3 regions of the Photobacterium sp. R1 genome follow, and region 1 is predicted to be linked to each of the others. Evidence: predicted binding sites of a transcription regulator. Region 1 holds the regulator's gene; each other region holds the start of a gene.

What was found. The regulator CRP, encoded in region 1, controls carbon source genes, mostly activating them, when cyclic AMP is high. The targets are predictions, from matches to a motif close to TGTGANNNNNNTCACA.
Region 2: the regulator CRP is predicted to act here: its motif matches at 2,223-2,238, upstream of dinG (ATP-dependent DNA helicase DinG).
Region 3: the regulator CRP is predicted to act here: its motif matches at 1,217-1,232, upstream of rppH (RNA pyrophosphohydrolase).

Annotation. Positions count from the first base shown of each region.
Region 1 covers NZ_BAAHZP010000008.1:34,164-37,446, forward strand. Annotated here, with positions in the region: gene ACYP03_RS14465 (phosphoribulokinase) at 1-359, opposite strand, end outside; gene ACYP03_RS14470 (YheU family protein) at 486-707, opposite strand; gene ACYP03_RS14475 (OsmC family protein) at 741-1,145, opposite strand; gene crp (cAMP-activated global transcriptional regulator CRP) at 1,420-2,052, shown strand; gene ACYP03_RS14485 (hypothetical protein) at 2,235-2,444, shown strand; gene ACYP03_RS14490 (2-oxoadipate dioxygenase/decarboxylase family protein) at 2,544-3,283, opposite strand, start outside.
Region 2 covers NZ_BAAHZP010000001.1:268,335-271,617, forward strand. Annotated here, with positions in the region: gene ACYP03_RS01320 (sulfite exporter TauE/SafE family protein) at 1-32, opposite strand, end outside; gene dinG (ATP-dependent DNA helicase DinG) at 36-2,129, opposite strand; gene ACYP03_RS01330 (porin) at 2,682-3,283, shown strand, end outside.
Region 3 covers NZ_BAAHZP010000004.1:164,738-168,020, forward strand. Annotated here, with positions in the region: gene ACYP03_RS08645 (DUF6482 family protein) at 1-64, shown strand, start outside; gene mutH (DNA mismatch repair endonuclease MutH) at 75-749, opposite strand; gene rppH (RNA pyrophosphohydrolase) at 1,387-1,908, shown strand; gene ptsP (phosphoenolpyruvate--protein phosphotransferase) at 1,929-3,283, shown strand, end outside.

The DNA.
Region 1 (3,283 bases):
AGATCCTGCCAGGGTGTAAAAGTGCCCGGCATCTGGTTATAGGGCACGGCTTCATCAAACGTGTGCAGATAACGGCGGTATTTTCCGCTGCCGTCTTCACCGTACTGACGGAAAAAGTTTTCCAGCAGCGCAAAGTCATTGGCCTGCGGGCCAAAATAGCTGATGTGGCGCCCCTGCTCCTTGGCTTTGCGGATCTCCACATCCATTTCCGGACGGGTAAAACGGTGAAAACTGTCCCCTTCCAGCCATGCCGCATGGATATTCAGCATATTAAACATCTTGCGGAAAGCTTCCGAAGTGGTGGACGTTCCTGCTCCGGAGGAACCTGTTACTGCAATGATTGGGTGTTTTGCAGACATGACATACCTTGTCGTTTATCCAAACGGAATCAGTTATTAACAGGGCAAATGGATGCAGTCAAGCATCCGACCGCATCCGTCGGCGCCAGCTTCCGTTTTCTGCTGTCACCTCTGAGTATGGCAGCTTTATTCTGTGCGAAGCGAGCGACGTAGTTTGATATCCACCGTTTCGTGCAATTCGGAATACATAATCACGGCCTCTCCCGCCGCCAATTGCTGGCGCACCTTGTCCACTTTCTGCGCCAGGCTCAGCTCTTGCTCACCGTAGTCGGTGCCCTCGCGCAGGACAAAGTGTTCAATCAGGTTGGTCAGCGTTTCAGCATCGATATCTTGCCAGGGAATGATCATACAACTTACCTGATTAACCCAGATGACAACGGCTTATGCCGCGACAATCTGGTAAGAATGAGTCAGGGTCACGCCTTTGCCCAGCATCAGGCACACGGAGCAGTACTTTTCCAGTGAATCGCTGACAGCTTTGGCAACCTGAGCGTCATCGAGATGATGACCTGTGACGACAAAATGCAGATTGGCCGAGGTGAAATAACGCGGTGCCTGTTCGCGGCGCACGGAATCAATCTGTGCCTCACAGGCGGTGATCGCCTGACCGGCACTTTTCAGCGCATCGACCACGTCCACCGAGCTGCAGCCTCCGGCAGCCATCAGGACCAGTTCCATCGGGCTGGGCGCTTTACTGCCGCCGTTCCCGTCCATGACCACACTGTGGCCCGAGTTAGACTGGCCGATAAAAGTCAAATCTTCGACCCATTTCACACGTGATTGCATGCGTTACTCCTTACTACAAAAACCCGGATTTTATCACTAAGTCACAACGGTGTGATCATGTGCACAGTAAAGTGTCCAAAATGTTCATTTATCCCCGCGCAATATCAAGCAATGCATGACGAAAAAAGTTAAACTCTTGGTCTGAATGTTCACATGCGCTTGCAGCCCAGCCGTTGACTGAATATGCTAGTTGGCAAACAATAGTATTGTTCTACCCAACCCCAATGCAAGGAATGACGTTGTTGGGCAACACACTGCAGAGGAAGTTAGTAATATGGTTCCAGGTAAACCGCAAACAGATCCAACTTTGGAGTGGTTCCTTTCTCACTGCCACATTCATAAGTACCCGTCGAAGAGTACACTGATCCATGCTGGCGAGAAAGCAGAGACCCTCTACTACATTGTCAAAGGTTCCGTCGCCGTTCTGATCAAGGATGAAGAAGGTAAGGAAATGATCCTGTCTTACCTCAACCAGGGCGACTTCATTGGTGAACTGGGCCTGTTTGAAGAAGGCCAGGAGCGTACTGCCTGGGTTCGTGCGAAAACACCATGTGAAGTGGCTGAAATTTCCTTTAAGAAATTCCGTCAGCTGATCCAGGTTAATCCGGATATCCTGATGCGTCTGTCTGCACAGATGGCACGCCGTCTGCAAGTCACCAGCCAGAAAGTCGGTGACCTAGCATTCCTGGACGTGACTGGCCGTATTGCCCAGACCCTGCTGAATCTGGCAAAACAGCCGGATGCCATGACTCACCCGGACGGCATGCAGATCAAAATTACCCGTCAGGAAATCGGCCAGATTGTTGGCTGTTCCCGTGAAACCGTTGGCCGCATTCTGAAGATGCTGGAAGAGCAGAACCTGATTTCTGCCCACGGTAAAACCATCGTTGTGTACGGAACACGCTGATCACTCTCCGGTGATGCAGCCAATGTGAGTACAATAAAAAGCCGCAAGCGCGGCTTTTTTTATTTCTGCCGGGCATACCCTGTGATTACAGCTGTTTTCTCAGGACACTTCACATTTTTTCAGTTGCCTTCCATCCCTCTGTTGCTACATTTGGCGTATCAGTACTATGTGGATGTGCAGATATGGATATCGAACGTTTTGCCCCAAATGCCCAGCACAATCAGCTTCCCCCGCGCCCTGTCGTAACCAGAGGACGTTTCCTCTCTGCCTCGGTTGAAATGACAGGTTTTCAGTCTCCCCGGCAGCTCCTGGAGCAGGAAGCCTACCTGTGTCTGACCAGCCCCCCAAGTGAATCGGATGACTGGATGCAACCGCTGGATCAACAGCACTGACAAGCCCTCTCACAGCACGAGATATGGCATTCAGACACCCCAGATAAAAAAACAGCGGCCCAGAGGCCGCTGTTTAATGACAGAGCAAAGATACCTGTCTTACATATTCGTACTTTCGAAGATCTTGTCAGCCGACGCAGCCACAAAGCCCGGGTAGAGTTCCCCATTCTCCTGCAGATACCGCTTGGCAAACTCATAGAAACCGCCTGGAATTGAACGGATACCATCGGTAAAGCGGACTTCCACCCGATCAGCCATCGTTGATGACTGCTCCAGCAGCACTTCCGGACTACCTTTCACTTCACCACCCGATTCATTGATGGTGAAGCCGTTGTGGCGCAGCAGGCTGTTCACCTCTGCAACTTCCGCAAACTGCTCCAGCTGATTTACGCTGACAGTAAAATGGTTCGCACCATAACCGTGGGCAGCAACCCAACCCGCGTACTCACTTTCCTCGGCCAGCTTCTCATAGGTCGCGTAATCGAGATCCCATAAACGGCCACCGTACAGGAAAGCACCATCCTTCATTGCGCCTTCAGGAATCTGCTTCACCAGCTCACGCACGGTATTTTGCAGATCCGCCGAGCACTGTCCGACCAGCAGTTCACTGATAAAGACTTTCGGTGCAGCCGGGTTCGGATGCTCAAAGTGCTCCGCATACAGTTTCTTCTGCTCGAAATGATACGTTCCGCACGGCTTATAACCAATCGCAATGAATGGTGCAGCCAGCACATCCAGGCTCACACCCGGCAGATTGAACGTACGCAGGGCAATGTGATCGTTCAGCAAAGGCTCTTCCTCTGTCAGCAGATCGTGCACCTGAGCGGCCGAAGGGCAAA
Region 2 (3,283 bases), on a different contig from region 1:
AGCATCATGCCCGGATCAATTATTTCAATCATGCATTATCGTTTTCGTTCGATGGCGTGTTCAATTACGCGTTTAAATGGGGGCAATGAATCGAGCAGTGCTTTGCCGTATCGCCGTGTAATCACCCGACGGTCGAGCAGGACAACTCTACCAAAGTCCTGCTCTTTACGCAGCAATCTCCCGACGGATTGAATTAGCTTTTTACTGGCTTCCGGAACGGCAATTTGTAAAAAGGGGTTACCGCCACGGCTTTCAATGTATTCTGCATGAGCTTCCTCGACAGGTGAGGTTGGTACCGCGAACGGAATCTTGGTAATGATTAAATTTCTCAGCAAGTGGCCCGGTAAGTCGAGACCTTCGGAAAAACTGCCGGTGCCGAATAACACGCTGACTTTGCCCTGTTCACAGTGGCTCTTGTGCTTTTCCAGCAGGGAAGTCCGGGATTCTTCTCCCTGAACCAGCAATGCCCAGCCATTTTTTTCACACTGGGGCCGGATGGCCTCTGCGACTTTGTTCATTTGCCAGTATGAGGCAAACAGCACCAGGCTGGCGGTTTCGCCTTCCAGATATTCCGGAAGGGTTTCAATCAGTAAATCCGTGAACTGATCCGCCTGAGGTTCATATTTCATTTGCGGAATGACTAAGCGTCCGTTGTTCTGATAATCAAACGGCGAAGCCAGAGCTAGAAAGCGTGCGCCCTCATTTTCCTGAATTCCGGCCTGACGGCAGAAGTAACTGAACTGGTTGAGCGCACGCAGGGTTGCTGACACCAGAATTGCGCCCGCGGCACGGCTCCAGAGCAGCTGATCTAACCGGTAGCCAATCTCCAGGGGCGAAACCTGCACAATATAATCGCCTTCCTGTTCCGGGCTTTTTTCAAGCCAGCGGGCTAAAGGGGCGCCTTTTTCTTTGTCCGGCTGGGCCATCAGGGTCCAGACTTTTTCCAGATTTTCCAGACGTTGCAGATAAAAGCCTGATTCGGAGAGTGCCGGTTCAGCAGATCGTGCCGGTACTTCGTCATCTTTGAGGCGTTCGGTGATCATCTCGTGAATTTTCGCCAGTGACTGTCGCGCTTTCTTGCTGGCATCCCGGCATCCCTGAGCTTCTTCTGCCAGCCATGCAGGCAGCTCTCCGTGGGGAAAACGGTAACTGCCATCTTTGCTGAAGACAGCTGGGTCGACCTGGCCGGACAGTTGTCTCAGTGTGGGAACAAGATGCTGGATAGACTCCTGCAGCGTGGTCTGGAAGCGTCCGGACTTTTGCCGGTCGGCGAGTTCCGCCAGTTTACTGACCGACTGATTGAGTTTTTCAAGCCAGTTGCTGGCACCCTTCAGGCTGGCGGCGGCAGCAGAAAAGTCTCTGGCGACCTGCGGCAGATGGTGTGCCTCATCGATGGCATAAATCGTCTGCTCGGGTTCTGGCAGAATGATGCCGCCACCCAGCTCCAGATCAGCCATCAATAACGCATGGTTGGCGATCACAACATCGGCTTTATCCAGGTGCTCCCGCGCCTTTGCAAAAGGACAGTGGCGGTGTTTGGCCATGCCTGAATGGCAACTGTGTTTATCGGACACAATTTGCTGCCAGACACGGTCAGGAATGACCGTCGGCCAGCTGTCCCGGTCACCATCCCATTTATTTTGCTGCCAGGCTGTCAGCATTCGCTTCAGCAGGCTGAGGTCCGATTTTTTAGGTTTTTCCTGCCATAGCGCCAGCTGACCGTCATCTTGTCCTGAACAACTGGCTTCCAGCTTGTGGCTGCAGCAGTACCGTTGACGTCCCTTGGCCAGGATAAAACTAAATTCTTTGGGAAAAATTTGCGCAAAGAGCGGCAGATCCTTATGAATCAATTGCTCCTGAAGCGCGACTGTTGCTGTGGCGATGAGTACCTTCTTATTGTTAAAGAGTGCGTAAGGAATACATCCAAGCAAATAAGACAGAGATTTCCCGATGCCGGTTCCGGCTTCAGCAACCAGCATTCTGTTTTTGGCGTGATACTCACCTGCCAGTGTTTTGGCAATTTCAGCGACCAGATAATTCTGTGCACGGCGGGGAATGAAGTGATCCAATTGTGCACTCAGGTTAGCATAGCACTGTTTAATATCAGTTTTGATCTGGTTGTGTAACATGACTGAAACTTAATGTTGGCAGGGGTGAGCATTATAACATGAAGCTCTGCTGTAGGGATGTCCGGTTGTTTATAGGGGATTTTTGATATGAAATGAGATTTCCCTCACGAAATAAGATTGAACCCCAGTTTAACCAAGGGTGAGTTATAGGTGAATTGATTGATTTGACTATAATTTGCGGCTTTTAATGGTTTTATATTCTGATTTATCTTGTTAATTCTGGCTTTTGTGGGATTAAAATGCTGTTTTTTATTGCTATTAAGAAACATGCAAATAGCGGGAGATACTTGATTCTTTGTTAATTTTTTGCCCTCAAACCATGTTAAGTTATTGAAAATAAATATAATATAATAAATTTGTTGTTACAGTGTGAGAATTTGACATCGCGATTCATTCTCTGTCAGGATGAGTTCCGCAAGTTACGCCATCTTGGCATGGTCAGTTTTGCTCTGATTTACTGAGCTTTGTGTGACCTGCCGGGAAGGGAAATAAGAAAAGCAATAGGGATTCTGGAAATAGGAATTCCATCCATAAGAAAAGGCAGTGGATATCATGAAAAAAACGCTTATTGCACTATCTGTACTAGTAGCTGCAGGCTCAGCAAACGCTTCTATCAACCTGCTTGACAAAGACGGCGTTATTGTCGACCTGTCAGGTTCAGCGGAAGTTCAGCTGTTCCAAGACATCGTACCAAAAAATGGTGATGAAGACCCTACCATTCGTCTGGATGATGGTGACATCTCGCTGAATACCACTATTCCAGTCAACAACAACCTGAATGTGGTTGCAGGTTTTAACCTGGATCTGCATAACTCAGATAATAATGGTAAGCCTGGAGATTTCTTCAATGATGAGCTGTACGTTGGTTTCCAAGGTAAAGACTTTGGTACGCTGACGTTTGGTCGTCAATACCTGATCTCTGATGATGCAGGTATCAGTAAAGACTACGAGCTGGGTACTCAAGCTCTGGGCTTTGATGCTACTCGTGGCAGCGAAGTCGTGAAGTATGTTTACGACAACGGTATGTTCTACGCTGGCGCTTCTCACGACATCAATGCAGACGACAACGGCGGCATCACTGACGCACGTCTGGGTGCACGTTTTGCCGGTCTGGACGTTCGTGGTTACTACTACACGTCTGAAGACGTTAATGC
Region 3 (3,283 bases), on a different contig from region 1:
TGACGAATTTTCCCCGGACGGCAAACCACAATGCTGTCAGGACGAGATGACAATTCCCCTGTAATTCCGGGCTGTCAGAGCATGAAATGGCGGGCCAGCAGTTCGGCAGTAAATTGTGTTTTGAGATAAAAGCCGCGTGGCAGGGTTTTGATAGGCTGGCCGTTGGCCCCATAGGCCTCTGTCAGGGCTTTGCTGTTGGCCGCTTTCGGCCGGAGTTGCAGGACTTCACCATGCCGGGCGGTGATTTGTTCCACTTTGCCCAGAACGATCAGATCCATCAGTTCTTCCCAGTCGCGCCGCAGGCGAGCTTCTTCATCTGCTGAAGGGCTCCAGAGCAAAGGAGAGCCGACATGGCGTTCTGCCAGCGGAATTTCGCGTTCACCTTCGACTGGAATCCACAGTACCCGCGCCAGTTTGTGTCTGATATGGCTGTTTTCCCAACTGACGCCATGCAGGCCCGTCAGAGGGGCGACGCAGACAAAGGTCGTTTCCAGTGGTTTCCCCTGGTGGCTGATTGGGATCGTTTTCAGTTCAATACCAAGCTCGGTAAAGTCGGGGACAGGCTGACTGCCGGCTGTGGCACCCAAATGCCATTCCAGAAGCTGGCCGACCCAGCCTTTATCACGACGCAGATCCGGTGGGGGGACTTGTCCTGCCTGCTCGGCCAGTTCTCCCAGCGTGTAACCAGCAAGTGCCTGTGCCCGCGCCAGCAGCTCGGATTCAGAGGTTGGGGGAGAATTTTGGGGCATCGTCATTAGCAGGTATGTCGTACAGGCAATCAGAGAACAGCGTATGGTAACACAATCATCAGGATCCGGGAGAGCTTGCGATAAAGATCAGCCCGACGGTGGAGATCTTCTCCCAAAGATATCCACAGGTAATTTTTCGAACAAAGTGCATATTCTCTGAGCTGGATGGATTTACAGGGTATTGCGTGGAATTTGAACGACGGTCTGGTGTTTATTTCACCAGGTACCTCCCTGAGTTGTGGATAAATGTAAAGTTGGTTGATCTTTGACCACCGCTGAAGATCCGCTGAATAAGATTGAATCTGTTCTCACAGATATACGTAATAATTGATTTTAAGTTAATGGTTTTTAAGTGATTATTTATTCTGTTCATATCCGAAATAAGAAACCGCTTGTTTTGGTTTTGTTGATTAAATCAGCAATAACAGAGTTTCTACACAAAACTATCCACAGAAAGCGTGAATAAATGTGGGAGAGGTCTCATTTCTCTGTTTATAACCTCCTGTTCAGTGAGAAGTTATCCATAAAGTGAGTGCCAGGTAGGAAAAAACAGTGATTGATGACAATGAATGTTTACCCTGAGCCTATTTCTGTGAAAAAATCACTGTTAATTGATATTTTTACTTGAGGTCGTCCAGTGATTGATGGCGATGGATACCGCCCTAATGTGGGGATAGTTATCTGTAACAGCCATGGCCAGGTATTTTGGGCTCGACGATATGGACAACACTCTTGGCAGTTTCCGCAAGGCGGTATCGATGAGGGGGAAACTCCTGAACAGGCCATGTACCGTGAACTGTATGAGGAAGTGGGTCTGACCAAAAAGGACGTCAGGATTTTGGCATCCAGCCGCCATTGGCTGAGATACAAGTTACCGAAGCGTCTGGTCCGGTGGGACTCCAAACCGGTTTGTATCGGGCAAAAGCAAAAGTGGTTTTTGCTGAGTCTGGAGTGCGATGAGTCTAAGGTGAACATGCAGCGTGGCACCACCCCGGAATTTGATGGCTGGCGTTGGGTCAGCTACTGGTATCCGGTACGTCAGGTTGTGTCCTTCAAACGGGATGTATATCGCCGGGCGCTGAAAGAATTCGCGGCGATGGCGATGCCGTTTAAGGAACGTAAGGAACGGAAATCGAAACGTAAAAACAGGCGAGGTTAACCCAAGGGATCATAATGCTTATGCTGACCCAGCTCAGAGAAATCGTAGAGAAAGTTGCCAGCGCGCCGACCTTGCTCGAAGCGTTGGATGTCTTGGTGGTCAGTATTTGTGATGCAATGAAGACGGAGTGTTGCTCTGTCTACATTGTGGATGAGCATCGGCAGCAATATATGCTGATGGCGACCCAAGGGTTAATCAAACCCTCATATCAGGTTGGGCTCAGTTTTAATGAAGGTCTGGTCGGTCTGGTCGGCCGCCAGGCGGAACCCGTCAACGTGGCTGATGCCAGCAGTCATCCCAATTTTAAGCATATCCCCGGTACCAACGAAGAATCCTTCCGCTCCTTTTTCGGCACACCGATTATTCATCAGCGTAAAGTCCTTGGCGTACTGGTGATTCAGCAGCGCGAAAAGCGTGAATTCACGGAAAGCGAAGAGTCCTTCATGGTGACGCTGGCGGCACAGCTGGCAGTCATTCTGGCGCATGCAAAAGCACAGGGGATGTGGCCGGATCAACGGGATGGCCTGCATCTGACCGGATCCGCTGCATCCACAGGCGTTGCGGTTGCAAAAGCCTGGTGGGACGACAACCAGCCAAGATTGGAAGTGGTGAGCCCGGCATCCTGTCTGGACCGGGAAGCCGAGCAGGAACGATTGAGCATTGCCATTGAGATGGCCAGCAATGAATTTCGTCGCCTGCGCAAACGCTTCGATAGTGAACTTCACAAAGAAACTCTGGCGATTTTTGATCTGTTCAGCCACTTGCTGAACGATCCGATGCTGCGGAAAGATCTTTTCTCCAAAGTTGCAGGCGGTGATCAGGCAGAGTGGGCTGTCCGGCAGACCGTGGAAACGTATTCCGCACGTTTTGCCAATATGAAAGATGATTATCTGCGGGAACGTGCGCATGATATCCGGGAGCTTGGGCAGCGTTTACTGTTCTTTCTGCATAATGAGGAAGGGATCGAGCATCAGTGGGATGCGCCGATTGTTCTGCTTACCCGAGAGCTGACAGCCGCCATGCTGGCCAGCATTCCAAGAGATAAGCTGGCTGCCGTGGTGGCGCAGGAAGGTGCTGCAAACTCCCATGCTGCAATATTATCCCGTGCCCTGGGGATTCCGGCGATCATGGGGGTCGATTTTATTCCTGAAAAAGTTCATAACACGCTGGTGGTTGTGGATGGTTACCGGGGCGACCTGCTGATAGAGCCGAACAAGCAGGTTCTGGCCGAGTACAAACGACTGCTGCGAGAAGAAAACGAGCTGACCGCACTGGTCGAGCAGGATCTCGATAAAGCGGCAGTCACGGCAGATCAGGAAAGAATTTTTCTGTATCTCAACGCCGGGCTGAGTGCTGATACCAATATTGCGGTGAA